DNA from 4 places in the Paenibacillus sp. FSL K6-1566 genome. Region 4 is predicted to be linked to each of the others. Evidence: predicted binding sites of a transcription regulator. Region 4 holds the regulator's gene; each other region holds the start of a gene.
What was found. The regulator Rex, encoded in region 4, represses fermentation and respiration genes when NADH is low (regulators of the CRP and FNR family bind a similar motif). The targets are predictions, from matches to a motif close to TTGTGAAATATTTCACAA.
Positions count from the first base shown of each region.

Region 1: nirB (nitrite reductase large subunit NirB) is a predicted target of Rex. The motif match lies at 3,123-3,140, and genes of this name have one in related genera.
Region 2: NST08_RS27805 (cytochrome ubiquinol oxidase subunit I) is a predicted target of Rex. The motif match lies at 2,216-2,233, and genes of this name have one in related genera.
Region 3: pflB (formate C-acetyltransferase) is a predicted target of Rex. The motif match lies at 3,066-3,083, and genes of this name have one in related genera.

Region 1 is NZ_JBBOSR010000001.1:2,384,953-2,392,444, reverse strand. Features, by position in the region: gene nirD (nitrite reductase small subunit NirD) at 1-224, opposite strand, end outside; gene NST08_RS10270 (hypothetical protein) at 398-562, opposite strand; gene nirB (nitrite reductase large subunit NirB) at 602-3,040, opposite strand; gene NST08_RS10260 (hypothetical protein) at 3,218-3,880, opposite strand; gene NST08_RS10255 (winged helix-turn-helix transcriptional regulator) at 4,190-4,510, opposite strand; gene NST08_RS10250 (uracil-DNA glycosylase) at 4,664-5,326, opposite strand; gene NST08_RS10245 (ThuA domain-containing protein) at 5,524-6,246, opposite strand; gene NST08_RS10240 (sugar phosphate isomerase/epimerase family protein) at 6,292-7,260, opposite strand; gene NST08_RS10235 (Gfo/Idh/MocA family protein) at 7,315-7,492, opposite strand, start outside.
Region 2 is NZ_JBBOSR010000001.1:6,203,178-6,210,669, forward strand. Features, by position in the region: gene cydB (cytochrome d ubiquinol oxidase subunit II) at 1-746, opposite strand, end outside; gene NST08_RS27805 (cytochrome ubiquinol oxidase subunit I) at 733-2,136, opposite strand; gene ade (adenine deaminase) at 2,454-4,259, opposite strand; purine riboswitch at 4,609-4,710, opposite strand; gene NST08_RS27815 (MFS transporter) at 4,872-6,116, opposite strand; gene NST08_RS27820 (sensor histidine kinase) at 6,288-7,492, opposite strand, start outside.
Region 3 is NZ_JBBOSR010000001.1:2,395,028-2,402,519, forward strand. Features, by position in the region: gene adhE (bifunctional acetaldehyde-CoA/alcohol dehydrogenase) at 160-2,793, shown strand; gene pflB (formate C-acetyltransferase) at 3,181-5,427, shown strand; gene pflA (pyruvate formate-lyase-activating protein) at 5,534-6,253, shown strand; gene NST08_RS10310 (ABC transporter substrate-binding protein) at 6,471-7,492, shown strand, end outside.
Region 4 is NZ_JBBOSR010000001.1:2,557,767-2,565,258, forward strand. Features, by position in the region: gene panC (pantoate--beta-alanine ligase) at 1-650, shown strand, start outside; gene panD (aspartate 1-decarboxylase) at 643-1,026, shown strand; gene NST08_RS11175 (hypothetical protein) at 1,137-1,766, shown strand; gene dinG (ATP-dependent DNA helicase DinG) at 1,995-4,862, shown strand; gene NST08_RS11185 (redox-sensing transcriptional repressor Rex) at 4,931-5,593, shown strand; gene NST08_RS11190 (amidohydrolase) at 5,571-6,869, shown strand; gene NST08_RS11195 (cell wall elongation regulator TseB-like domain-containing protein) at 6,898-7,416, shown strand.

The sequences.
Region 1 (7,492 bases), 170 kb from region 4:
TCGATTTTCCAATCGTACAGCGGGTCGTAAATATAATGCCCGGACAGTATTGCCTCCGCCAGCGGGCCCCCTTTCGGGTGCGGATTATGGTTGTCCAGCGCGAACCAGCGATGATCCGAGGTCCGGAAGACAGCGATCTCCTGATCTCCGAACTTAACGACTCTGCCGATCTGGGGCAGGAAATCCTCAGCCTGCCCGATAACTACGTATTGACCACTTTCCATATAGGATCAACCTCCATGTACAACGTTTGCCATGTATGCATGAGCACGAATAGCCGGACCAATATTCCGAAGACCCATGCAACTGTGAAACATCTCTATAAAAAACTTATAACATTCTGCTGCGCCGGAACATGCGACGCGTTTCTTACGTCAATCCGGTGCTTCAACTGCGATTAACCCATCCCCCAGGTCTGATCGAGCACGAGGCCATGACGCTGATCCGGCGTTTGGCCGAGTGCAGGCAGCGGTATAGACCTGCTTGCACGGCCCTGCTCACCCGGATACCGAACCAAGGGTTCAACGGGAATGTCTGGGGCGATAAGCGCTAGTGTACTCAAGTTACTCGCCCCATGCCGGACTCGCCCGAATCGCAGCGGCTATGTCGTGACGACCGGCTGCACGTCGCGGTACAATACATCCCGAAGCTTGTCATCTTCCAGCACTTTTTTCCAAGGATCCGACAGCTGCGACAACGCCAGCTCGATTCGCTCCACGAGCTCCTTGCGCTGTTCCGTGTTATGAAGGACCGCCTCGCGAATCGCCTCAAGACCAAGCCGTTCGACCCATTCCGAAGTCCGCTCCAGATAATTTCCCGTCTCTCGGTAATACTGCATGAGGGCTGCGCATATTTCGATCAGCTCTTCATCGGTCTTCACCTTGCAGAACGAATCAGCGAGCCGCGCCTTCGTTCCCCCGTTGCCGCCGACAAAGATTTCCCAGCCGCCGTCATTGCCTACAATGCCGATGTCCTTCGTGCAAGCTTCGGCACAGTTGCGGGGACATCCGTTCACCGCCATTTTGAATTTGGCCGGAAAGTCCAGCCGCTCGAACTTCCGTTCGAGGTAAGCGCCCATTCCCATCGAGTCCTGCGTGCCGAATCGGCAAAATTGCGAGCCGACGCAGGTCTTGACGGTCCGGAGCGATTTGGCATAGGCATAACCGGAAGGCATATCCAGCTCCTCCCACACCTTCGGCAAGTCCTCTTTCTTGACGCCGACCAAGTCCAGACGCTGTCCTCCCGTCACCTTGACGACCTTGACATTATACTTTAAGGATACGTCCGCAATTTTCTTCAGCGCCTCCGGAGTTGTCACGCCGCCGTACATACGAGGGACAACCGTATACGTGCCGTCCTTCTGGATGTTGGCGTTCATCCGCTCATTCACAAACCTCGACTCGCGCTCCTCCCGGTGCGTCAGCGGGTTCAGCATGGTCAGGTAGTAGTTTAGCGCCGGACGGCATTTCGAGCACCCTTCCGGATTGCTCCAATCCAGAACATGCATGACCTCTTTCGTGGTGGTCAAGCCTTTGGCCCGGATCTCCGCAACGATGGTATCCCGGTCGAGCGTCGTGCACGGGCAGATTCCCTGCTTGGCTGCCGTCGTAAAGCCGTCTCCCAATACGCTCTGGAGAATCTGCTCTACCACAGGCTTACAACCGCCGCAAGACCGCGTCGCCCCGGTGCATGCCTTGATCTCATCCACGGTGGTCATTCCCTGAACCGTGATGGCGTCCACGATCGCTTTCTTTGTCACGCCGTTGCAGCCGCACACGATTTCGTCGTCAGGCATTTGCGCGATGCGCGTCGCCGCGTCCGCCCCTTTTCCGGCACAGCCGCCGCCCATAATCGAGTGATAGATGTCGTCGGTCATCTGCGCCTTTTTTCGTATCAAAGACTGCAGATTGGCTGATTCGCTCACATCCCCGAACAAAATGGCACCAACGATCATTCCGTCCCTGAGCAGGATTTTCTTATAGGTTTTCTTCCAATCATCCTTGGCGAGAACAACGTCATGCTCCGGCTGCTCGATAAATTCCCCGGCCGAGAATACGTCTACTCCGCTAACCTTTAATTTGGTCGACACAATCGACCCTTCATAAGGAGGGGTGTCCACGCCGCATAACCGCTTGGCCAGCACTTGTCCTTGCTCGAATAACGGCGCAACAAGCCCGTAGCATACGCCGCGGTGCTCGCAGCATTCGCCGACGGCGTACACATCCTGCATCGAAGTTCGCAGATGGTCGTCCACGACGATGCCCCGCCGGACCTCGATCCCGCTCGCCTGCGCTACCTCCGTATTGGCACGGATGCCGACAGCCATGACGACCAAATCCGCGTCCAGCTCATCGCCGTCCTTGAAACGAAGACCGGTTACCCGCGTATCCCCCAATACCTCAACCGTCTGTTTTCCTAATAAAAAGCGGATGCCCTGCTGCTCAAGCTCATGCTGCAGCATCTGCGCCGCCACGGAATCGAGCTGGCTCTCCATAAGATCGTTCATCAGATGCACAACGGTCACGTCCATGCCGAGACTCACGAGGCCTTTGGCAGCCTCCAATCCCAGTAATCCCCCTCCGATGACCGCAGCTTTCCGGTACGTTTTCGCTGCCTGAAGCATCCGGGTGCAGTCGGCGATATTTCGAAAGCCGATAACGCCTTCTTTGTCGCTGCCGGGTACCGGCAATATGAAGGGCTTGGATCCCGTTGCGATTATGACATGATCATAGGGAACAGCCATCCCGTTGTCCGTCATGACAACCTTGGCGGCTTCATCAATCCGCTGCGCGCTTGTTCCCGTATGCAGCGTAATTCCGTTATCTTCATACCATTTCCAATCATTCAAGACGATGTCATCCAGCGTTTTGCTGCCTTCAAGCACATAAGAGAGCATAATCCGGTTGTAATTCGGGTGCGGCTCCTGGCCGATCACGGTAATATCGAATGCCCCGCTAAGCTTTAAAATTTGCTCGACCGTGCTGATTCCTGCGATCCCGTTGCCGATGACCACTAGCTTTTGTTTTTTTGCTGCTGGCATGGTTATTCCTCCCACACTGTATTGTTGCGTTATCCCCATCCAATCCTTTCAAATTGATTATATCGTCTTATGCCCGAATTATTTGTGATATATTTCACACTCTTAGTTAAAATTTTTAATACTCAGCAAAAATAACCCCGCCTCAACAGGAAGGCAAGGTTTCATCCTTTCGAATGCCTATATCATGCGGGCTTCCATGAACTCCCGTCTTCCGTTCGTTTTCAAATAGGGCATAATCCCCGCATATCCGGCAGCGTTCAGGTTCACTCCGGTCACCCAATTGCCTGCAAGCTCTTCCCCCTGGGCCCCGGCGATGACCACCGGTGCGGGAATCAGCTCCTGATACAGCGGAATCCCCGCCCGGATCGCCTTAAATGCTTTCCCGCTCTGCAAGAAGGGAATTGCACTGCTGTACGTAGGCACGAAATACTTGCCGATCACTTCAAGCTCCTCTCCGTCATAAAAGGGCTCCCCGCCTATAAACGGATGCAGCATGAGGATATTTTCATAATGCGACCAGATGAGCATCTGCAGCAATCGCCTCGCCCCGCTGCCTTCCAGTCTGTCTCCGATCTGCACGCCGTACTTCTCATAATCGATAAATTTCCAGCCGCGCGGACCCTTCACCCATTTCTGAAACATGCCTCCACCCTCTCCGCTCCGTCCGGGTTGATCTGGGCTTGTTCCTTTTAAAACCGTCAACCGCTCCTCAACGGCATGCTGGCCCAGCATATGGCGAGTCTTCTCCACAATATGCCTAACCTTGAGCGAAGCGTTTGCAAGCTCGGCGATGTCTTCTTGTCCATATTGAAAATAGGAAATATAACCGCGTTCCATCATTAAGATCGCCTCCTTCGACTGGCGTCAAGCGGATCTACTGACATCATATAAACGAACGGCGGGGTTGGTGCATGTCCGGTTAGGTTTTCCCGTTTTTTTCTTTCCAATCCCCCATCTAGCCGCATAAGAATAACGTCTACCGACGCACGCTCAAAGGAGACAGACCGCGTTTCGCGGTCGTTTCTCTTGTGATATCAGCCAGCAAATCCTCCGGAACGTTTATAGATCTGATATTAAATAAAAAAAGAACCCTGATATGAGTTGTTCTCATGTCAGGGTTCCGCTAGTGATGGGAACGCCGCCGATGGATCATTTCTCGACCCATTGTTCAGCCCAGGAAGCAATCTGCTCCATGACCGGGCGAAGCGCTTTGCCTTTCTCCGTAAGCTCGTATTCAATACGAACCGGCGTTTCGGGGTACACATGACGAATCAAAATTCCTTCGCATTCCAGATCCTTCATCCGCTCCGACAGCATCTTGTCACTCATGGACGGAATCAGATTGGAGATGTCTTTAAAACGCTTCGGACCGCTCATCAACGTCTGGATAATCAATCCGTTCCACCGTTTACCCAGAAAAGAAAACGCGGATTCAAAGCGGGGACACAGCGAAATGTTTGTAACTTCCATATCCTTTCACCTCTTTACGAAGTCACCTTGTGTTCAAAAAGTTATTCGTTTATCGTGAGATCGAAAAACTTACGATTAGTTAGTATGTTTCATTTTAACACATTTTCGGGAAGCTGAAAACCACCTGGCCCCTTTTTCCCATAAATTCAGCACTTATTCCGTTAATATCCGTGCCAAAATATCCAGATCGGATTCGATGGTCCGGGACAATTTTCGGTTATACAGGACGGCAGCCGGATGGAACAATGGAAAAATGTTATAGGTTTCCAGCGAAAATCGATAGCCGGCAGCGGGATTGTCACGTTCTGCCGCCTGCTGAACGGGCCCTTCGATCATTTTCCCGTGCAGCGAAGTGACGGTTTCATGGCTCCCGATCAACCGGTGCAGCGCAATATTCCCCATCGGGATCAGGAATTGCGGGCGAACCAAACGGATTTCCTCGTCCAGAATCGGCGCATGGGCCAAGATTTCGGCTTTCGTGGGCGTTCGGTTCGAACGGCTGACCACCCTTTCGCCGGAAGCCCGGGTGATGATGCGTTCCTTGAACGGTCGGCTCCTTACCGTGCTTGTAATATAGACCTCGCTGCGGGAGAGACCCAGCCGCTCCAAATAGGCGTCCATCTCCCGGCCGGCTTGGCCGGTAAAAGGCATGCCTTCCTGAATCTCGGTAGCCCCGGGCGCTTCCCCGACGAACATGACTTTGGCCGGCACGGCCCCACTCCCCAGCAAAAATCCTTCGACAGGCTCATGCGCAAGCCTGGATCTGCATAAGGCGATCGTCTCCGGACTTACAGGCGCGCTTCGGGTATCCTTCATCCGTCATCCCCTCCCTTGCACTCTCATCCGCGATGCGTGAAATTTCGATATTCTACCTAGTATTTAAAATACCCCATGCTTCAGTATATTGTATCCTTTACCCATAAAAAAATGAATGGCATCACTTCGGCTATAAAGTAGAAAACGAGCCGTTCAAGGCAGATGCCTTGCTCGGCTCGTTTTGCGATGATCGGGATTTATGCCAGCACCGGCAGCGGACGAACCGGCTGACTGTTGCCGAATGTCTGCTTGCCTGCTGTGGAGTAAGCCCAACGGATCGCGTTCGTAATGACTTTCAGCACTTCAGGGTTGTAGTAGGTCGGATACGTCTCATGCCCTGGACGGAAGTAGAAAATGTTCCCGTGGCCGCGCTTGAACGTGCACCCGCTGCGGAATACCTCGCCGCCTTCGAAGTTGCTGACAAAGACCAGCTCATCCGGTGCCGGAATATCGAAGAATTCCCCGTACATCTCCTCATGCTCAATGATGATCGGACCTGTAAGGCCCGCAGCGATCGGATGCGTCGGATTCACGCTCCAAATGATTTCCTGCTCTCCCGCCTCGCGCCACTTCAAATCGCAGCTTGTTCCCATCAGGGCTTTGAACGGCTTCGAAAAATGTCCCGAATGCAGGACGATCAGACCCATACCGTCCAATACCCGCTTGACGACCTTGCTGACGATTTCGTCGCTGACCTGGTCATGAGCCATATGCCCCCACCATAACAGCACATCGGTTGAGTCCAGTACATCATCCGTCAATCCGTGCTGCGGCTGATCCAGCGTTGCCGTGCGGATGATAAAATCCGGATTTTGCAGACCCTCCGCCAAAGCCGTATGGATCCCGCTTGGGTATACGGTGCGGACCTCATCGTGGATTTTCTCGTGTACGAACTCATTCCAAATGGTTACATTAAGCATGCTGCTGTTCCCCCTAATTGCGTATTCGCTTGCTGCTGTACGATGTTAGACCCACCACATTTCTCCAAGCGGCTCTTCGATCAGCACTTGCTGAAGGTTTTGCACGGCTTTGGAGAAGCCTTCCTCAACGGACATCAGTCCGTCTTCATGCTCAATGCTCACCACGTAGTCATATCCGACAAGGCGAAGGGCGCTCATCATATCGGCCCATTCCTTCACATCATGCCCGAAGCCGACGCTGCGGAACTGCCAAGCGCGGTCCAGCATATTCGCGTAGGACTGCATGTCGGTCAATCCGTGTTTGTTCACGTTGATCGGATCAATGCTGGTATCCTTCGCATGGAAGTGATGGATGGCTCCGGCGCGTCCCAGAATGTGGATCGCTTGAACAGGATCGATGCCCTGCCACCACATATGGCTCGGATCAAGATTCGCCCCGATCACTTCACCTGCCGCCTCGCGAAGGCGGAGCAGCGTTCCCGGCGTATGCACGGAGAATCCGCCATGAAGCTCGAGTCCGATTTTTACGTTGCGGTCAGAAGCGTATTTGCCCCACTCGGTCCAGTATGGAATGACTTTGTTCTCCCACTGCCAAGTCAGAATTTCTTGATAATCATTAGGCCACGGGGCTACCGGCCAGTTCGGATATTTGGCATCCTCGTGGTCCCCCGGACATCCCGAGAAGGTGTTAACGACCGGTACTTCCAGCTTCTCTGCAAGCTCAACGGTTTTAACGAATACGTCATGGAACTCCTTTGCTACCGCTTTCTGTGGGTGAAGCGGGTTGCCGTGGCAGCTGAGCGCGCTTATGATCAAGCCGCGGGATTCTACGGCATTCTTGAAGTTTTTCAGCGCAGTTTCGTTCTCGAGAAGCTCGGCCGGATTGCAGTGAGCATTGCCCGGGTATCCGCCCGTGCCGATCTCAACCGCCTTCAGGCCTTTGGAAGCCACGTAATCCAGTGCATCCTCAAATTTACGTCCGCTCAGCAATACCATAAATACGCCTAGTTTCATTGTATACCTCCTGTTTTTTCAAAAAGTATTAAGTATGTGGTGATCATTTAGAACTTAGTTGTCGAAGTAAACCGCTTTGCCGGTCTTCGCCGACTCATAGATAGCTTCCAAGATTTGCGTGACCACGAAGGCTTGCTCCGGCTTAACGACAGGATCCTTGTCTTCGATGATCGCTTCAAGCCACATTCTCGCTTCACGATCGGCATCGCTTTCGCTGGTGCCGGAATAGAAT
Region 2 (7,492 bases), 3.6 Mb from region 4:
AGGCTCATGAAATATCCGCCGAGCAGGAAGGCCAGCAGCGCCAGCCCCAGCAGAACGGCGATCAGGCCGCCCCGGCGCTCGAACACGTCCGTCATGAAATACGTCATGACGCCGAATGCCGCGAACAGTACCGCAACCGGAAGCAGCAGCTTCCGTGCCATGGAGCGTGCGCGCTCTTGCAAGTCCGAGGTCGTGCGAAGCGTCGTGAACATCAAGCCGTGCAGCAGGCACAGCAGCGTCATCGTCAGCCCGCCAACCACCGTATAGGCATTGACGATATCGAAGAAACCGGCGTGCATTTCCATTGCTTCGTTAATCGGCAGCCCCTGGATCAGGCAGGCAAATACGACGCCGAGCAGGAACGGAGGCAGCACGCTGCCTGTGAAAATGGCGCCGTCCCATACCTTTTTCCAGCGGGCATTCCCCACCTTCCCCCGGAACTCAAAGGCTACGCCGCGGCCGATCAAGGCCAGCAGGAGGAAGACAAGCGGAATGTAGAACCCGCTGAACAAGGTCGCGTACCAGTTCGGGAACGCCGCGAACATCGCGCCCCCTGCCGTTAGCAGCCATACCTCGTTCGCGTCCCAGAACGGGCCGATGGAATTGATGAGCACGCGGCGCTCCGTGTCGCTTTTGGCCAGAAGCTGCGTGGACATCCCAACGCCGAAATCAAAGCCCTCGAGAAAAAAGAACCCGATAAACAATACCGCAACCAGCACAAACCATACTTCATTAAGAGACAGCATTGTAGCCCTCCTTGTTAAACGGATCGCTTGCGTGGCGGTGGTCCGCCTCCTCCGCATACGGCCCTTTCTTAATCACCTTGACGAACAGATAGGCCATGACAGCCGCCAGCACCGCGTAAATCGCCGTAAACACGATCAGCGAGAACAGGATCGACCCGGCGCTGACATTCGGCGAAATGCTGTTCTCCGTTGTAATGAGCCCGAACACCGTCCACGGCTGGCGCCCGATCTCCGTCATAATCCAGCCCGAGCTGTTCGCTATGATCGGCAGGGAGATGCCAATCAGCATCATGCTCAGGAACCACTTCCCGGCCTGCTCGACCTTTTTGCGCAGCATCAGCCAAGCACCGTACAGACCAAGCAGAATCATGGCCGTTCCGGCCGCCACCATAATCCGGAAGCTCCAGAAGGTCGTGCGCACCGGAGGAATATAATCGCCCGGGCCGTATTCCTGCTCGTACTGGGACTGCAGCTCTTTCATCCCGATCACTTCGCCGCTAAATTTGCTGTAAGACAGGAAGCTGAGCAAATACGGGACTTTGAATTCCGCCGAGTTCTCCTGCTTATCCGGATCGATCGACGCAAAGACCGTCCACGGCGCCGGGTCATCGCTCGTTTCCCACAGGCCCTCCGCAGCAGCCATCTTCATCGGCTGAGTCTGCACGAGGTACTGCGCCTGCTGGTGGCCGAACACCGCAACCAGAATGGAGGTAATCAGGCCAACCACAATCGCGAGGTTGAACGATCTTTTGAAAAAGTCCAGGTCCTGCTTCTTCATCAGCTTATACGCGCTCACCCCGGCTACGAGGAAAGCGCCGGTAGCCAGCGCCCCGAAAATCGTATGCGGGAACTCCACCAGCAGCTGACCGTTCGTGATCAGCGCGAAAAAGTCGTTCATCTCCGCCCGACCGTTGTTGATCTCGAATCCGACCGGACGCTGCATGAACGAGTTGGCGGCCAGAATCCAGAACGCCGACATCAAGGTGCCGAAGGACACCAGCCAGATGCTCAGCAGATGGACCTTCTTCGAAAGCCGGTCCCAGCCGAAGATCCACAGGCCGATGAACGTCGATTCGAGGAAAAAGGCCAGCAGTGCCTCGATCGCCAGCGGCGCGCCAAACACGTCCCCGACGAACCGGGAATAATCGGACCAGTTCATACCGAACTGGAATTCCTGCAGAATCCCCGTCACTACGCCGACCGCAAAGTTAATGAGAAACAGCTTGCCCCAGAATTTGGCCATCCGTTTATACACGTCCTGGCCTTTGACAACGTACATCGTCTCCATGACGGCGATCAGAAACGCCAACCCGATGGAGATCGGTACGAAAATAAAGTGAAAAATAGTTGTCGATGCGAACTGTATTCGCGCCAGCATCACCGGATCCATAACATACCCCTTCCTTTAGCTCACGTCATCATTTTAACTTTGATTCTTTTAGTATTGTCGCAGACTGGAGCAGGCAGGATTGTGATTAACATCACAATATCGGAGTCGAAAACGGATAAAAAGTTATAAATTTGTGACAAAAATCACGAAGTCCCGAACTTAAAAGGGACAGGCCCGCCATCCCTGGTGAGCCTGCCCCTTGTATCCTATACCACGTGCCTCTCCCGGCGCGCGTCGTTCCTCATCACTGCTGCACGACCCTCGTCGTTATTGCTCGTACGATGCGGCATGCAGATCATTGCATTAGCTTGTACATTTTATTGAACCGGACCCACCTCAGTCTCGATCAGCTTAAACTCTATCACATCCGCAATCCCGCGGTTCGTGATGCGGATTTCCGGAATGACCGGGAGCGCGATGAGGGAGAAGGTCATGAACGGCGCGTTGATGAAGCAGCCAAGCTCCTTCCACGCATCCTCCAGCGCCGCCACCTCCTCGGCCACGATTTCCACCGGGCGGTCAGCCAGAAGGCCGGCAATCGGCATTGCCACCTTCGCCAGCACCTTCCCGTCCCGGACGACGATCATGCCTCCGCCGCAAGCCGCCAGCTCGTTGGCGGCAAATGCCATATCGTCCACATTCGTGCCCATCACCAGCAGGTTGTGGCTGTCATGGGCCACGGTCGAAGCGACCGCACCCGACTTCAGACCGAAGCCGCTCGCGAACCCTAGCGAGATTTGGCCGGTTCCGCGGTGACGCTCGATACAGGCAAGCTGCACGACGTCCTGCTCCAGGTCCGGCCGGATGATACCGCCCTCCACCGGGAGAACCGCCGTCATTTTAGCTGTACGGGCACTGTTCTCAATGACGCGCACGACATTGACTTCCGTTCGCGCTGCCGAACCCGATTTGCTGCGGAGCAGGAAATCTTCCGGGGTGAGGGCCCGGGCTAGACGCACCGATTGATAAGCCTTCTCCGGGTATTGGTAGGACGGAAACTCCACCACAAGGCGGCCGTTCTCCGCAACGACCTCGCCATCGGCAATGACGACCGATGGAACCATGCGCTTCAAATCGTCAATGAGCAGGATGTCCGCCGATTTTCCCGGGGAGATGCTGCCGAGGTCCAGCTCCATTCCGAAATAGCGAGCAACGTTGATCGTGCCCATTTGAATCGCGGTTACGGGGTCAACCCCTTCTTCCATCGCCCGCCGCACGATATGGTTCATATGGCCGAGCCGCACCAGCGTCTGCGGGTATACATCGTCGGTAATGAGCGACATGTTGTCCGTGCGCACCTTATCCTCGGTCACCACTTTGATGACCTCCTTGATGTCCTGCCATGCCGAACCCTCGCGGATCATCAGATGCATCCCGAGCCTAACCTTCTCCAGCGCCTGCTCCCGTGTCACCGTCTCGTGGTCGGAGCTAACCCCTGTAGCCAAATAAGCCTGAAGCATTCGGTCATCCTCAGCCGGAAAATGTCCGGTTACCGTCTTGCCCGCACGCAGCGTTGCTTCAATCTCTCCGAGCATCGTCGGATCGCCGTTCACGACGCCTGGGAAGTTCATTACTTCACCGAGGCCTGCCGTGCCGGGCCAGGTCAGCCCCTCTTCGATATCGGATACGCCAAGCTGGGCGCCGCCATCCTCCAGATCGAATGTTGCGGGGACGCAGGAAGGAATGGTCGTGAATACCTTCAGCGGCAGCTGCTGACCTTCCTCATGCATCCAGCGCACGCCTTCCATGCCGAACACGTTGGCAATCTCGTGCGGATCCATATAGATACCGGTCGTTCCGCTTACGATGGCCGCCTTGGCAAATTCGGTCACCGTCAGCATCGTGGATTCGACGTGCATATGGCCATCAAGCAGTCCCGGCGTAATATACCGCCCTTTGCCATCAATCACTTTCGTGCCCTCGCCGATGGTATGATCCGCATTGCCGATATAGGCAATGCGCCCGGCTGCAACCGCCACGTCCATATTCGCTTGAAGCTCGCCCGTAAATACGTTGACCAGCGTGCCGTTCTTGATCACCAGCTCGGCTGGCGACTGCCCCAAAGCAACCTGTCCCAGCTGCCGGCTGACCTCGTATCGTTTATGTCTTTTGCTTGAACTCATGATGATTGCACGCTCCCCTTTTTTGCTGATTGGATATCTACGCAGTGAGTCTGATGATGCCCTTCATCGCAAATTTTTCACGCATGGAGGGAGGGGCCCATGGTTTAGATCAATACGATCCCCCTGAGCTGCCGGAACGCAAAACAACCCGGACAGCGTACCTGCCCGGGATGCCTAAAGATTGAATTCATCAAGATGAGAAAGTCCCTTGCTTATCTGCTGCGCTCGCGTAATATTGCCGCTGATTCCGGATTAGACCTTGCGCCGGTCCCACTCGGACGAATACGTGAAACGCCACGCGTACCGGGGTACCGCCATGCCTCGCGATTCCCCTTCAAAGCTCGGGCTGTCCTATTCTCATCTTTTATGTAGTCAAGTCATTTACGGTAACCTGGTAGAGACGCCTGGGCCCTATTCCCCGGCATATACATCAAGATTTGCTGCTAAGACCTTTACCCTATTCAATTCTACTCATTTGTTGTTAGAATTATAATCCTCCTGTCCAAGAAGTCAAGTGACAGGAAGGAACCGGCCTCTTTAGGAAATACCAGGATGCCGCCATAATCATGGCCGCAAGCCAGAAGCCTATGTATCGAATGAAGCACCCCTGTATTACAGACTGACTTCGGCTGGAGCCCTTGATACCTTTTTGGCGTACAGCATCATCAGCGGAATGCTGACGGCAAACGCCCCCGCAACAAGCAGGAACGGAATGCGCGGATCGATGCCATAAGCCCAGCCTCCGATCACGCCGGAAGGCGTAATCACGATCAGGATAAGCACCTGGAGCAGCGCGAATATTTTGGCCCGGTTATCGTCATCAATGGCATTCGCAACCGCCGTTTCAAGATACGGATAGGTCATCATCGTTCCAACCGCCGCCATAATCGTGCTTACGCTGAGCACGACAAGGTCGCCCTCCGGGGCGATGACGAGAACGACGTTCGCAAGCACCGAAATGATGAATCCCCAGACCATCGTCCGGTTCACTTTGGACTCACTGATCCGCGGCATGATCCATCTCATGAACATCAGCATGATGATGGAGGAGAATGCCGGAAAGACGGAAATCAACCCGCTGCCGAGATGCAAATATTCCACCATAAAAATAGACACATAGGTCGTCTTTACGGTCATCTGAAAGTTAAACAGAATATAAACGCCGAAGATGATCAGCAGGAGCGGGCTTTTCAGCATGCCCTTCATGACGGATATATAGTCGACCATGCCTTCGCGCAGGCTCATGGACTTTGTCTCCTTCATCTTGCGGTAGCCGATCTCCGTCTCCCGGGTCGCATAATGCCTGCCGATGAATTGAATCGTCATGAGGATACAGGCCAGCACGAACATGATCCGCACTCCAGGCACCAACGAGAAGTGATACACCAGCAATCCCCCGAGTGGGGCGAACAAGCCCCCTACTACGCTGATCAGCTGCAGCAGCGTAAACACATACGTCCGCTCCTTAGGGGCCGTGTCTTCAACAAGCAGGCAATAGAACGCCGTATGGGGCACTTTTTGAAAACCGTTGATTACAGCCGCGATGACAAAGAACCAGAAGTTTTGCGAGACGGCCCATAGCAGCGTAGCAATGCTCCAGCTGAGCACGTCGAAATAGAGCAGCGCACGCTTGCGGCCCATCCGGTCCGTAAGATAGCCGCTAAGAAACGAGGAAAGCACTTGGACGAGCAGGCCGATCGAGGTGATCCAGCCGATTCCCGTCTCGGTTACGCCAAGCTGGTACATAAAGATGGAGCTGTACGTCGCAAACATGCTGTAGGGAATCAGGAACAGCGGTTCATAGACGAGACAGCCCCTGGCATTACCGGTTAATTGCCGAAAAGAAGTTGAGCCCATGGATGTCCTCCGGTCGATAGATAGTAGGCAAATGAAATCATTTCCAGGCTATTATAGCGCACCAAGGATCGTAGCGGGTGGATTTTTTTGCAGCTATCCGGCCGAGATCGGCAATCCCGCATTCAGGCGTGCAACCCTAGTTATAGAGCCGATTCCTGCCGGCATCCGCTCTCACTTTCCCCTCGAGTCCTTGCCGGTATCGGGCTCATCCCCGTCTCCCTGCCCAGCCTCGGGCAGCAGTACGGTAATGGTCGTGCCCCGACCCAGCTCGGACCAGATGCCTACCTTGCCTGCATGAGCCTCCACGATGGCCTTCGCAATGCTCATCCCGAGACCCGAGCCGTCCACGCTCTCCTCCGTGTTCGTTCCGCGGTAATACCTCTCGAACAGGTTAGCCTTCGTCTCCTCGTCCATGCCGTTGCCCTGATCCGCGACGATGATTGCGGCACCGCCAGGCCGGCTTTCGACCCGAACCTCGATCTTGACCCCTTCCGGATTATGCTTGACCGCATTGATAATCAGGTTATCCATGAGGCGCTGCAGCCACTTCGCATTACCGTTCACGAGCAGCGGCATTTCCCCGCCGATATAGGTAAAGGTCGCTTCATTCAACGTGGCATCGTTCACGTATTTCAGTACACAGCGGCGGACCAGCTCATTCAGATCGAGCGGGATAAGCTCCTGCGGGCGGATCGTGCTCTTGAGGCGGAACACGAGCGAGAAATCGTCGATCAGTTCCAGCATATAATCCCCTTTTTCCCGGATGACGGTGCCCATCTCCCGCAGCTCCTCCGCACTCCAATCATTCGGAGCGCTTTCCAGCATGTAACCGTAACCCTGAATGGAGGAGAGCGGAGTGCGCAGATCATGCGATATCCCCGACATCCATTCCTCCCGGTTCCGTTCCAGACGTTCGCGTTCCCGTTCGGCCTCTGCCAGCTGCTCGGCCATCCGGTAAAAGGAATGGATCACTTCCTTGTACAGCTTATATCGCATGCGAAGCTTGCCATTCTTGCGGAAGACCCGTTTGCGGTCTTTCGGCGTCAGCACTTCTTCATACGCTCCGCTGCCCATCCGCTCGAACCAGCCGGTAAAGAGCAGTAACGGGCGACTGTAACGATAGCCGTGCCAGATCGCAATGGCGAGCGAGAGAAGCAGCACGCTCATCATGGCCCACAGGGCGACGCGTATCAGCTCGTTCATCATCGGCCGTTTCCCCAGCGCTTCATCCTGCGGGGTATGGTAGATCCAGGTGTTGCCGCTGTTCTTGTCCCGAAATACGGCAATATGCGTCGAATAGGTACCCGGCTGCTCCTGCATGGCGATGATCTCCAACGGGTGGTACTCCGACTTATCTCCGGCGCCTTCCCCGAGCG
Region 3 (7,492 bases), 160 kb from region 4:
GGATGTCATGAATCATAAAAATATATAGCCGAACCAATATTATGTGAAATAATTCACATAATATTATGAGACGCTATGTTACGATCGAACCGTAGACAACAGAAACCAATAAACAACCGCGAAAGCAACCAAACAGAAAATCATGGGAGGATGAGAGAGATGGCTGTAAGCAAAGCATCTGGAGAAACCAAAGCATCCGCAGAAACCAAAGTCAAAGAACAAACGGCTGAACAATACGTACAGGGCTTAATCGACCGGGCGAACCGGGCTCAAGCGCAGTTTATGGAGCTGGACCAAGAACAGGTCGACCGAATCGTGCATGCGATGGCGATGGCCGGGCTCGAGAAGCATATGCAGCTGGCAAAAATGGCGGTCGAAGAAACCGGACGCGGCGTATACGAAGACAAGATCATCAAAAACCTGTTTGCAACAGAGTACATCCATAACAATATTAAATACGACAAAACGGTGGGCGTGATAGAGGATAACCCGTACGACCAGTTCCAAAAGATCGCCGAGCCGATCGGGATCATCATGGGGATCACCCCCGTAACGAACCCTACCTCAACCACCATCTTCAAAGCACTGATTTCGATCAAGACGCGCAACCCGATCATTTTCGGATTCCATCCGTCGGCACAGGCTTGCAGCCGGGAGGCTGCTGCCATTTTGCTGGAGGCCGCGCGTAAGCATGGAGCCCCGGCGGATTGCATTCAATGGATTGAGGAGCCGTCCATGGAGAAGACCCATGCTTTAATGCATCATCCGGACGTGGCGTGCATATTGGCAACCGGCGGTTCCGCCATGGTAAAAGCGGCTTACAGCTGCGGCAAGCCGGCACTCGGCGTCGGTCCGGGAAACGTGCCGTGCTTTATCGAGAAGTCGGCGGATCTCGACCAGGCCGTGAATGACCTGATTTTATCGAAGACGTTCGACAACGGGATGATTTGCGCGTCGGAGCAGGCTGTCATTATCGAGGAGCCCGTGTTTGAGCAAGTGAAGAAGAAAATGATGGCGGCCGGCTGCTATTTTATGAACAAGGAAGAAACCGTGAAGCTGTCGGCTAAGGCCATGATATCCGACAAATGCGCGGTCAATTCTGCGATCGTCGGTCAGCCGGCGGTTAAGATTGCCGAGCAATGCGGCCTTGATGTCCCGGCAGGCACCAAGATTCTGGTAGCCGAGCTGGACGGCGTCGGGCCGGGCTATCCCCTGTCCGCGGAGAAGCTGAGCCCTGTGCTGGCGTGCTACCGTGTCAAAAACGCGCAGGAAGGCATCAAACGTTCGGAGGAAATGGTCGCCTTCGGAGGGATGGGACATACGTCCGTCATTCATTCGCATAATGAGGATGTGATCCGGGCGTTCTCGAGCCGCATGAAAACCTGCCGCATTCTGGTGAACCAGCCGTCCTCGCAGGGCGGAATCGGGGATATCTACAATACGAATCTTCCATCCCTGACGCTGGGGTGCGGATCGTATGGCCGCAACGCAACCTCTTCCAACGTAACGGCCGTTAATCTGATCAACGTGAAAAGGGTGAACCGCAGAACCGTGAATATGCAGTGGTTTAAAGTCCCGGATAAAATATACTTCGAAAAAGGCTCCACCCAGTATCTTGCCAAAATGCCGGGCATATCGCGCATTGCCATTATCACCGACCCGATGATGGTGAAGCTCGGGTACGTGGAGCGGGTTGAGCATTACTTGCGGCAGCGAAGAGCGCCCGTATCGATCGAGGTGTTCTCGGAGGTCGAACCGGATCCTTCAACGACTACGGTTGAACGGGGAACCGAAATGCTGAACAGGTTCCAGCCAGACTGCATCATTGCTCTCGGCGGCGGTTCGCCGATGGATGCGGCGAAAGCGATGTGGCTGTTCTATGAGCACCCGGATGCCGATTTCAAAGATCTGAAGCAGAAATTTATGGATATCCGCAAACGGGTGTATAAGTATCCGAAGCTTGGCCAGAAAGCGAAGTTCGTTGCCATTCCCACCACATCGGGCACAGGCTCGGAGGTCACGAGCTTCGCCGTAATCACGGATAAAGTTTCCGGGCACACCAAATACCCGCTAGCCGATTACGAGCTGACGCCGGATGTGGCGATCATTGATCCGGAATTTGTCTACACGCTGCCGAAGACCGCCGTCGCCGACACCGGCATGGACGTGCTGACGCATGCCATCGAAGCCTATGTCTCGATCATGGCGAACGATTATACGGATGGGCTTGCCATCAAGGCCATTCAGCTCGTATTCCAGTATCTGGAGCAATCGGCGCTTACCGGCGACAAGCTGGCCCGGGAAAAAATGCATAATGCCTCGACGCTGGCCGGCATGGCCTTCGCCAATGCGTTCCTGGGCATCAACCACAGCCTTGCGCATAAATGGGGCGGTCAGTACCATACCGCACATGGCCGGACGAATGCGATCCTTATGCCGCACGTCATCCGCTACAATGCGAAGAAGCCGACAAAATTCGCCGCTTGGCCGAAATATACCCATTTTGTGGCTGATCAGCGGTATGCCGAGATCGCTCGGATTCTCGGTCTGCCGGCTAGGACGACGGAGGAGGGCGTCAATAGTCTGATCCTTGCGATTCGGGAATTGAATGCCAAGCTCGGCATCGAAGAATCGTTCCAGCAGCTTGGCATTGATCCACAGGATTTCGAGAATCGCGTCGACGAGCTAGCCGACCGTGCGTTTGAGGACCAGTGTACGACGAGCAATCCGAAGCTGCCGCTCGTATCGGAGCTTGCGGATGTATATCGCAACGCGTTCTATGGACGGTTTTAACCATACGAGACGAAGGGTAAGTAAACCCTAGAGGGATGGATGCAGCCTTCTGCCGGCCACGTCAGCCGATAGCAGAAGGCTGCATATTTGTTTCCAACCCCGGCCTGCAAATTTGGGTGATAAAAGTCACGAAAAGCTGCATCCTTGTGACTTATATCACAGATGTAAAGATCCACCAGGGTTACAATAAGGGTGTACAAAATAAGCGAGATGAATCTCGGATCTTTACAAATGCAGCTTGCGGGCAAAAGACGGAACCGGCGCGCCTCAATTAGTGAAATAAATCACATTTAAGGGCTTGAATCTGAAAGCCAGAGACTTCCCGCGGTGCGGAGGGTTCCCGGCGTATTGCCGCAGGCCGCAGCTTAAAACTAGGAGGGATTCGAAATGTCGGTGATGGAGCAGTATGCAGGCTGGAGAGGTTTTAAGTCAGGGAAATGGAATAGGAGAGTCGACGTCAACGATTTTATTGCCAGAAACATAACGCCTTATGAGGGGAACGAGGAGTTTCTTGCCGGGCCGACGGATAACACAAAGGCTCTCTGGGACATCGTATCCGATTTAACCCGCAGGGAACGTGAGGCCGGAGGGGTGCTGGACGTTGATGTGAATACGCCGTCGACGATCACCTCCCATCAGCCGGGATATTTGGACAAAGAGAAGGAGAAGATCGTCGGACTTCAGACCGATGAGCCGTTCAAGCGCTCGATTCAGCCGTTCGGCGGCATCCGGATGATGATTGACGCATGTAATGCGTACGGCTTTGAAATGCCGCAGGGCATCGTGGATATGTTTACCCATATCCGCAAAACCCATAACCAGGGTGTGTTCGATGCATACACTTCCGAAATGCGGGCAGCGCGCAAAGCCGGAATCATCACCGGCCTTCCGGATGCTTACGGACGCGGACGCATTATTGGGGACTACCGCCGAGTGGCCTTGTACGGAGTCGACGCGCTTGTGCAGGATAAGCTTAGGGAGCTGGCCGAGCTTGAAGTGGACGCGATGGATGAGCCGGTTATCCGTCTGCGCGAAGAGCTGTCGGAGCAGATCCGGGCGCTGAAAGAGCTGAAGGAAATGGCGGCCATGCACGGTTATGACATCTCCAAACCGGCCAATACGGCGAAGGAAGCGTTCCAGTGGCTGTATTTCGGCTATCTGGCGGCGATCAAGGAGCAGAACGGGGCCGCGATGTCGCTTGGCAGGGTATCTTCCTTCCTTGATATTTACATCGAGCGCGATCTCGCCGAGGGCAAGCTGACGGAAGAGACGGCTCAGGAGCTGGTGGACCATTTTGTCATGAAGCTGCGTATCGTAAAATTCCTGCGTACGCCGGACTACAATGAACTGTTCAGCGGAGATCCGACTTGGGTGACGGAATCGATCGGCGGCATGTCCGTAAACGGCGTTACCCGCGTGACGAAGAACAGCTTCCGCTTCCTGCATACCCTGTATAATCTGGGACCTGCTCCGGAACCGAACCTGACTGTCCTATGGTCCGAGATGCTGCCGGAAGCCTTCAAGAAATATTGCGCCAAGGTTTCGATCGAAACCAGCTCGATCCAATACGAGAACGATGATCTGATGCGCCCGATTTACGGGGATGACTACGGGATCGCCTGCTGCGTTTCGGCGATGCGAATCGGCAAGCAAATGCAATTCTTCGGCGCAAGGGCGAACTTGGCCAAAGCGCTGCTATATGCCATTAACGGCGGCAAGGACGAGAAGAGCGGCGCCCAGGTCGGCCCGGAATATCCGGCGATCACGGCCGAGGTTCTCAGCTACGACGAGGTCATGAAGCGGTTCAAGCCGATGATGGAATGGCTGGCGAAGCTTTATATGAATACGCTGAACGTCATCCACTATATGCATGACAAATACAGCTATGAACGGATCGAGATGGCGCTGCATGACCGGGATATTTTACGGACGATGGCATGCGGGATCGCCGGCCTGTCCGTAGCGGCGGATTCGCTGAGCGCCATCAAGCACGCGAAGGTTAAGCCGATTCGAAATGAGCAGGGGATTGCCGTGGATTTCGAGATCGAGGGGGACTTCCCTTGCTACGGCAACAACGATGACCAGGTGGACAGCATCGCGGTGGAGCTGGTGGAATCGTTTATGAGCATGATCCGCAAGCACAAGGCATACCGGGATGCCATGCCGACGCAGTCGGTGCTGACCATTACGTCGAACGTCGTTTACGGGAAGAAAACGGGAACGACGCCGGACGGTCGCAAAGCGGGCGAACCGTTCGCGCCAGGGGCGAATCCGATGCACGGCCGCGACAAGAAGGGAGCGCTCGCCTCGCTGACGTCGGTTGCAAAGCTCCCGTACGAGGACAGCCTCGACGGTATCTCGAATACGTTCTCGATCGTGCCGAAGGCGCTGGGCAAGGACGCCGATACCCGCATCCGCAATCTCGTAGCGATGCTGGACGGATACTTTGGCGATGACGCCCACCACTTGAACGTCAACGTATTCGACAGAGAGCAGCTGATCGACGCGATGGAGCATCCGGAGAACTACCCGCAGCTGACGGTGCGCGTATCCGGATATGCGGTCAACTTCGTCAAGCTTACCCGCGAGCAGCAGCTGGATGTCATCAACCGGACCTTCCACGGTTCGATGTGATGATAGGCGATAAAGGCATAATACGAAACTTGGCCGGTAGAGCCGGAACACGAGCAGCGGGAGAATGTCCCGAATGACAAAGCGGATACAGAAAGGATGATGCCCCATGCTGAAAGGCCATGTACACTCCATAGAAACGTTCGGAACGGTGGACGGTCCGGGTATCCGCTTCGTGCTCTTCATGCAGGGCTGCCTGTTAAAATGCCAATACTGCCATAACCCGGACACGTGGGGGTTGCACGAAGGTCAGGAGATGACGGTGGAGGAGGTATGCCGGGAGATCGAGCCGTATTTAAGCTATTACCGCGGTTCAGGCGGAGGGCTGACGGTTTCCGGCGGGGAGCCGACGCTGCAATACCCGTTCGTGGCCGAATTGTTCAAGGAAGTGAAGAAACGCTGGAACTTGCATACGGCCTTGGACAGTAACGGGTACAACGAACCGGATAAAATTGCGGAGCTGCTGGATTATACAGACCTTGTGCTGCTGGACCTTAAGCATATTCGCGACGACAAGCATATCGCGCTTACAGGCAAATCCAATGAGCGCACGCTGAAGATGGCCAGATGGTTGTCGGACCACGGAAAAAAGATGTGGATCAGGCATGTATTCGTTCCGGGCATCCACGACGAAGAGGAAGATCTTGCCGATCTGGGGCAGTTTATACGCACGCTTAAGGGCGTGGATAAATTCGAAATCCTGCCGTATCACCAAATGGGCGTGTACAAGTGGAAGGAGCTTGGGATGGCCTATCCGCTGGAAGGCGTGCCTTCGCCGACAGAGGAGGAAGTGGCGCGCGCATACCGGTTGATTGGAGAAGTTATCTGAGGTGCTGCTTAGTCCGGTATCCCTTTATAGCAGAATTAATGCCACATAATGTGTTAAGATAAATGACAGTGACCTTTCCTGAATATGGAAGGGTCACTGTTTTTTGTGGAAGATTTTATCCCTAAGATAGAATAATGTCGACCTATCGGAGAATGGAATCGCTTTCTATAATGAAGATGTAACAAAAACAAACAAACCTTTTGGAGGGTCAAAGACAATGAAGAAAAAGGGTCTGGCATTACTCATGTCGCTTCTATTCGTCTCGTCTGCGCTGTTGTCCGCTTGCGGAGGCAAGGGAGCCGAGAAGCCGTCAGGCGGTACGGGCGGTGCAGCGGGCAACGAACCGTTTGAGATTACGATCCGCCACACGCAAGTGGGCGAATCCAAGAAATTCCGTCTTGCGCTGCTGAACGACGTCGTCAGCAAAACCGAGGCGGCGGTGCCTGGCCTGAAGATCAAGCTGGATGCCGTCGATTCGGAGGTGAACCGCAAAGAGAAGCTTAGAGGCGAGATGGCCGCCGGCAAGCCGCCGGAAGTGTTCGATGTGTTCGGAAGCCCGGACGCAGGCGTATATGCAAAGGAAGGGCTGATGCTCGATCTGACGCCAATCCTTGACGAGCTTGGCATTAAAGACAAATTTACGACGCTGGATCCTTTCACCCACGATGGCAAAATCTACGGATTGCCGATCGGTGGCTCCATCGAAGGTATTTTCTATAACAAAGAATATTTCGAGCAGAAAGGCCTCTCCGTTCCGAAATCGCTGGCCGAGCTGGAGCAAATCGCGGAAGCGATCAAGGCGGACGGCAAAATTCCGTTTGCGCAATCCTCGAAGGACGCGTGGATTCCGCTGATGACTACCAACAACCTGTGGAGCTACTACGCAGGACCGGAAGTGACGTACGGCTTCAAGACCGGCGAAACGAAGTGGACCGATCCGAAAGTGGTCGAAGGCGTGAAGAAGCATCAGGAATGGGTGGAGAAAGGTTATTTCAAGAAGGGCGAGCTCGGATTCGAGTATGCGGACATGAGAAACCAGATTCTCTCCGGCGAAGCTATCATGATGATGGACGGCTCATGGGCCAACTCGGTATTCCGTGATCCGGAGCAGGCTGGCGATATGGTCGGCAAGATCGGTTATTTCAACCTGCCGCCTGTAAATGCGGGCGACCCTGTCGTCGTCATGCAGGATGCGAATAACGGTTACGGCTTCTCGGCCGAAGTGGCCAATGATCCGCG
Region 4 (7,492 bases):
CCTTGGCGGAAGCAGAAGGGGTGGATGCCGTATTCATCCCGTCCGTTGAGGAAATGTATCCGCAGCCAACGAAAACGAAGATAACTGTTGCGGAGATTACCTCGCTGCTCTGCGGCGCTTCGCGTCCGGGGCATTTTGACGGGGTGACTACCGTTGTATCCAAGCTGTTTCATATCATAAAGCCGGCCTATGCCTTCTTCGGGATGAAGGATGCCCAGCAGGTAGCCGTCATTGAGCAGATGGTTCGGGATTTGAACATGGACGTGAGCATCGTTCCTTGCCCGATTATTCGCGAACAAGACGGTCTCGCCCTAAGCTCCCGCAACGTTTATCTCAGCCCGGAAGAGCGGAGGCAGGCGCTCGTCTTGTCCGGCTCCCTGAAGGCGGCGCAGGCGATAATTGAGCAGAACCCCGAGGTGACGGCAGGCGAGATTCGTACGATGCTTCGGGAGCATATTACGCAGTCGCCGCTGGCCGACATCGATTACGCCGAAGTGCTCACGTTCCCGGAGCTTTCTCCTATTGCGGATTCTGAGCAGGCTTTAGGGACAGATCGTGGAGTCATTATGGCGCTCGCTGTGCGGTTCGGCCGTACGCGCCTGATCGATAATGCGTTAATTCAACCGAAAGTGGGGGATTCCCATGTTTAGAACGATGATGAAATCCAAAATCCACCGTGCGACCGTAACGGAAGCGAATTTGAACTATGTGGGCAGCATTACCATCGATGAGAATCTTATGGAAGCGGCAGATTTGCTGGAGAATGAAAAGGTTCAAATCGTGAATAATAACAATGGCGCCCGTCTGGAGACCTATGTCATTAAAGGAGAGCGCGGCAGCGGCGTGATTTGTCTTAACGGAGCTGCGGCACGGCTCGTGCAGCCGGGGGACAACGTCATCATTATTTCTTATGCCATGATGTCCAAAGAGGAATATGAGAACCATACGCCGACGGTCGTAATCGTTGACGAGAACAATAAGCCTGTAACGACTTCATACCGGGAAGTACACGCAGCTGTGCTGTAATGACCAAAATGTGTCGGGAACGCAAAGGGATGAAAAGGACCACTTCTACAAAAAATGAGTTCAGGTCGACGCACTGATCTCATTTTTTCGCTAAGGGTGGGATGCACGCTATGTTTCAACATGTATTCGCCGAAATGAACAACATGTTAGATGAAATTGTGAAGCATTACCCTACCGCAAATGGCCCTAAAAAGCAGGCGCTTGTACAAAACTGGAATATGCTGAAGAGCATGAGCGACGGCATTATTGAGGAATGGCTCCGTTTCGAGGAACGGATGGCCGTCTTCCGCGAAAATGCCGTATCTCCTCCGGTTTTTCCGCCGACCGAGGCGCCTGAGCTGCAGCATGATGCCTTCATCCGGGGACAAGGGTATTATAAGCTGCTGATGTTTGAGCCGGCGATCGCGCAGTTCAAGCTCGCTGCAGCCGTGTATCCGGATAGTCTCTTGATCAAGCTGTACATTGCATTATCCCAACTTCACTTGGGGGAGACTTCCCAGGCATCCGACGTGCTCATGTCCATCCTGCCGATGGCTGAAGACCGGAAGCTGCGGGCCATGGTGTATAACGCGCTCGGCTGCATTCAAGCCTTAAACGGATGCCAGGCGAAGGCAGAGGAATGTTTTACCCTTGCGATTCACAGCGACCCGACATTACCCGACCCGATAATCAATCTAGAGGTTTGCAAGAAAAACCGGGGTGATCTGCAGTACGGCAGTCAGCTGATCTCGCTGCTGTAAGCAGCAGTCTGAACAAGAAGCGATGCTAAGGCTCAGGGAATGAGCTGTTCAGCATCGCTTTTTGCCGTTGTTATAGAAGTACTGAATGCCTCTAGGGACATGCCAGAAATGTGAATTCCATGCAGGAGTCCGGGTCATGAGGAGCCGGTATTCTGTATGCCGGAATGTTCAAAAGCCGCAACTTCTGGTATGCTGTTAATTAGTCTGGAAGAAAGGGATTTTAACGAAATGAAATTTGCCGTATTGGATTTTGAAACCACGGGCAACCAGTCTGCCGATGAAATTATCCAGGTCGGGCTGGCCATCATCGAAGAGGATCGGGGCATCTCCCGCGTGTACGGCACGTACGTCAATCCCGGGATTCCGATTCCTCCGTTTATTACCGGTCTGACCGGAATTTCCGACAGCGATGTAGCCGATGCGCCGTCTTTGGAGGAAATGATGATGGAGCTCGTGCCCATGCTGGACGATGTGGTTCTGGTCGGGCACAATGTGGCTTTCGATTTTAACTTTTTGCAAAACGCGCTGGATCGCTGCGGTTATTTACCGTTCAGCGGCCGGATTTTAGATACGATGCACTTTTTGAAAATATGCTTCCCCTCGCTGCCATCTTATCAGCTCGGCATGGTTTCCTCGCATTTCGGCCTCGAGCATGACCGTCCGCACCAAGCGGACAGCGATGCGCTTGCCACAGCGAATGTGCTGCTGAAATGCCTGGAGGAGATCGATGAGCTTCCTCTGCTGACCATCCAGCGGCTGAGCGATCTGTTTGCGGAAGAGGACAGCGATTTGGCCTGGTTCTTTGACGGCATCCGTGTGGAGCGCGAGATGCAGGCCGTCCAGGATGGTAGCATTCATACCTACTACCGCCAATTCGCATTAGGCGTTGAGGATTGGACGGACATCGCTCCGGTCCGCGATGAAGCGGAGCCCAATCCGCTGGCGAACATGAGCTTTGATGAGTATATGGATGAGGTTCGGAGACGTTTGAAGGAAGTGCTTCCACAATATGAGAGCCGGGATGCGCAGGACATCATGTTCCAGGAAGTGATGCAGGCGCTTGATGAGGACAAGCATCTGTTGATCGAAGCCGGCACCGGTACTGGAAAATCGCTCGGATATTTGCTCCCGTCCATTTACCAAAGCGTCAAGCAGGAGCAGAAGGTGATGGTCAGCACGCATACGATCAACCTGCAGGAACAACTTCGAGACCGCGACATTCCTCTGCTTACCCAGGTAGTGCCGTTCCCTTTTAAAGCAGCCATCTTTAAGGGAAGAGGTCATTATTTGTGTTTGAGAAAATTTGAACATAAAATAAATAGGAGAGATTTTCATTCGCCGAAGGAGGACGTCATTACGGCGGCCCAAATGCTGGTATGGCTCACACAGACCGAAAGCGGCGATGATGAGGAGCTGAATCTCGGCGGCCGCGGAGGCGATTTCTGGGAAACGATCGCCAGCGATTCCGATTCATGCCTTGGACGAGGCTGCCCGTGGTTCCGCAAGTGCTACTACCATCGGGCGAAGCATGAGGCCGGCATTGCGGATGTTGTCATCACGAATCATTCCAAGCTGTTTACCGATGTAAAAGCGAACCACCAAATGCTTCCGAGCTACGAGCGGCTCGTCATCGACGAAGCCCATCATTTGGAGGATGTGGCCGGCAAGCATCTCGGGCTGCAGATGAAATATTTTACGGTGGTTCATACATTGACGCGTCTATACAAGGACAGCCGAAGCGGGCAGCTCCCTGCGCTGCGGCAGCTGCTCCAGGCTTCTCCCCATGAGAAATCCGGGGAATGGTCGGCGGTCATCGACCGGATCTATCCTGATCTGATCACGGTGAAAGAAACTTGGGACCGACTCAGCGACCAGCTGTTCGGGCTGCTTCCGGAACGCGGCGATGCTTCTCCTGGAGATGCAGGGCAATATACGCTGCGGCTCTCGCCTGCGAAGAAGCCGAAGGATTGGGGAGCGCTCGCCGAGCTGGAACAGCAGATTCACGTGACGCTGGGAGACGTCGTTCGCAAGGGAGACAAGCTGATCGCCGAGATGAAGGAAGAGCTTGACGATTACAGTGCGGACAGCCTGCTGACTGACCTGTCGGGCTTGTTTAAGGATCTGGCTGCGCATCGCGAGGATTTGCGGTCCTTCATGGCTCTGAATGACGAAGGAACCGTATACTGGATGGAGGCCAACGGCAATTTCCGCAGCAAGTCGCTGCAGCTCTACGCCGTGCCCGTTGATGTGAGCAAGCATTTGAAGGAATTGTTTTTTGACAAGAAGCGGAGCGTGATTCTGACATCGGCGACGCTGTCGGTCGATAAATCGTTTCAATTCATGATCGATAATCTAGGGCTCCAGGAGGCGGCGGACGCAGGGAATCTGAACACGGTTCAGCTGCCGTCCCCGTTCAATTACAGGGAGCAGGCGCTTCTTGTCATTCCGCGGGATTTTCCAAGCGTGAAGGGCTCCGTGGGGGATGCGGTATTTGTGGATACGCTTGTGAAGTCGCTCTCTGAAGCGGCAATAGCGACCCAAGGTCGTATGCTCGTCCTGTTTACGTCGTACCGGATGCTTCGTCAGGTGCACGAGCCGCTGAAGGAAGCGCTGGCTGCCAGCGATATTACGGTGCTTGGTCAGGGAATGGATGGTACGAGCCGTACGAAGCTGATACGCCGGTTCCAGGATAGCAGCGCGTCGGTTCTGCTCGGGACCAGCTCCTTCTGGGAGGGTGTTGACATTCCCGGAGAAGCGCTGACCTGCCTGGCGATTGTCCGGCTGCCGTTCCAGCCGCCCAACCATCCGCTGGTCGAGGCGAAGAGCGAGCTGCTGCAGCAGCAGAAGAAGAACCCGTTCATGAAGCTGTCGGTGCCGCAAGCGGTCATCCGCTTCAAGCAGGGCTTCGGGCGGCTTGTTCGGACCGCCCACGATAAGGGAATCGTGATCGTCTACGATACCCGGGTAATCGAATCGTATTATGGAAAATACTTCTTGTATTCCCTGCCCGGACCGAAAATGGAGCATATGCCGACCGAGGGGATCGTCCCCCGTATTGCGCAGTGGCTCGAGGAAAGGGAGAATGAAAAAGAGTGAACCTAAAGGGGAGCAAGGCTTTATATTGGAAGCGATGAACTATCATCCTATTAATAGGGGGAGCATGCATGAAATCGGATAAAATTTCAGAGGCCGTAGTCCGCAGATTGCCAGTCTATTTGCGCTATTTGAATGAGCTTCATAAGCGGGAGGTGTCCACCGTCTCCTCACAGGAGCTTGGGCAGAAGCTCGACCTGAACCCGGCCCAAATCCGCAAGGATTTGGCCTATTTCGGGGATTTCGGCCGGAAGGGCATCGGGTATGATGTCTCCTATCTCATTGAGAAAATCCGCCAAATCTTGAAGCTGGACCAGAAGATCAACGTTGCGCTGGTGGGTGCGGGCAATCTCGGACATGCGCTATCCAATTACAACGCGTTTCTGAAAGATAATATGAAGATTGTGGCGATTTTCGATTCGTACCCTCCGAAAATCGGGCTGAAGATCAATAACTTGACGGTGCAGCCGATGGAAGAGCTGGACAAGACGGTCCAGGAATACGGCATTCGAATCGGGATCATTACGGTACCGGATTTTGAAGCGCAAAACGTAGCCAATCAGCTGATCAACGCCGGAATCGAGGCGATTTTGAATTTTGCCCCGACGATTCTGAAGGCGCCGCCTCATATCCGCATTCACACCGCGGATTTTACGACGGATCTGCAAAGTCTGGCTTACTATTTGGACAATGGGAAGGAGGATGCGCAGCATGACAACGAAGTGGATGGTTAAGAACGGAACATTTGCCGTGCTTCAGGAAGGACAGCCGGTTCTCCGCGGGTATATGGTTGTGGAGGACGACCGCATCACGTATTTGGGGGAAGAGGAGCCTCAGGTCGATGCAGAAACCCAGGTGATGGACGGAACGCATCTGTTATTCCTTCCAGGGCTGGTCAACACGCATGGACATGCAGCCATGTCGCTGCTTCGCGGTTTTGGCGATGATCTGGCCCTGCAAGTTTGGCTGCAGGAGAAAATGTGGCCGATGGAAGCGAAGTTTACGGCCGACGATGTATTTTGGGGCACTTCGCTCTCGGTGCTCGAGATGCTGAAGGGCGGTACGACAACCTTCGTTGACATGTATGACCATATGGATCAGGTCGCCAAGGTTGTCCAAGACTCCGGAATGCGGGGAGTGCTGACAAGAGGCGTCATCGGGCTGTGTCCTCCGGAAGTACAGAAGCAGAAGCTGGATGAGGCGATTGCCTTTGCAAAGGACTGGCACGGTCAGGCGGAGGGCCGGATTACGACGATGATTTCGCCGCATGCGCCTTACACCTGCCCGCCAGACTTCATTGAGAAATTCGTTCAAGCGGCGCATGATTTGAATCTGCCGATTCATACCCATATGTCCGAAACGGCAGCCGAAGTGCAGCAGAATGTGAATGACTACGGACAGCGTCCGGTGGCCCATCTGGAGAAGCTCGGCGTGTTCTCGCGTCCGACGCTGGTTGCGCATGCGGTGCATTTGACGGACGAAGAGATTGAAATATTGGCTAAGCATGATGTCGCGGTATCCCATAACCCCGGCAGCAACCTGAAGCTGGCCAGCGGTGTTGCGCGTGTTCCCGAGCTGTTGAAAGCAGGTGTGACAGTGTCCCTAGGAACCGATGGACCAGCGAGCAATAACAACCTGGACATGTTCGAAGAAATGCGCCTGGCCGCCCTTATCCACAAGGGCGTCAGCGGCGATCCGACGGCTATTCCGGCAGCCGAAGCGCTTCGAATGGGAAGCGAGTATGGAGCACGGTCGGCATTTCTTGATAACGTAGGCAGATTGGCCGTCGGGATGAAGGCGGACATGATCGCACTGGATACCGATCAAGCGCATTTCCTGCCGCGCACGGACTACATTTCGCATTCAATTTACTCGGCCTCCGCCAAGGATGTGGAGCATGTATGGGTTGACGGCAAGCAGGTGGTTAAGCACGGCTCCTGCCTCACGCTGGATGAGGAACGGATCCGCCGTGAAGCCCAGCGTTCATTCGAGCGTCTTTCGACCCTTTAGGGCAGATTAAGGGGGAGGATCAGACGGTTTGAAAAAGAGAACAAAGTGGATTTTGCTTAGTATATCCGGGCTGCTGCTGGCGCTGCTATGCGTGCAGCTGTACTATTCCTATGTCATGAAGGACACGTGGAATGAGGAGAGCCTGGCGGTGCAAGCCGCTCGCCAGCATGGCGGCCTGGTGACGAAGGATAAGACCTACAAATCGGTATGGGGCGAGAACAACAATTATTGGGTCATCACGGGAACGAATCAGGACCAGCATCAGATCATGGTCTGGGTGAAGTTTACGGATGATAACCTTCCTGTTGAAGGCAAGGATGCGGTTCAGGCCGTGCTGCTCAGCAGCGGATTGTCCGAGGAGCAGATGCGCGAGCAGATTCGCAATGAGATGCCGGGTGCTGTGATCAAGCGGCTGCTCCCCGTGATGTATGAAGGCGAGTATACATGGCAGCTCCAATATGAGAATCAGGGCCAATTAGGTTATCGCTTCTATCGCTTCCAGGACGGACAGGCGATCGGAGAGGACATTATTCTTCCAAATCAATAAATCAGTTATACAGGAAAGAGGCTTTCTTGTACGCGATTGTACAAGGAAGCCTCTTTGTTTTGGGTTTGTAAGCGCT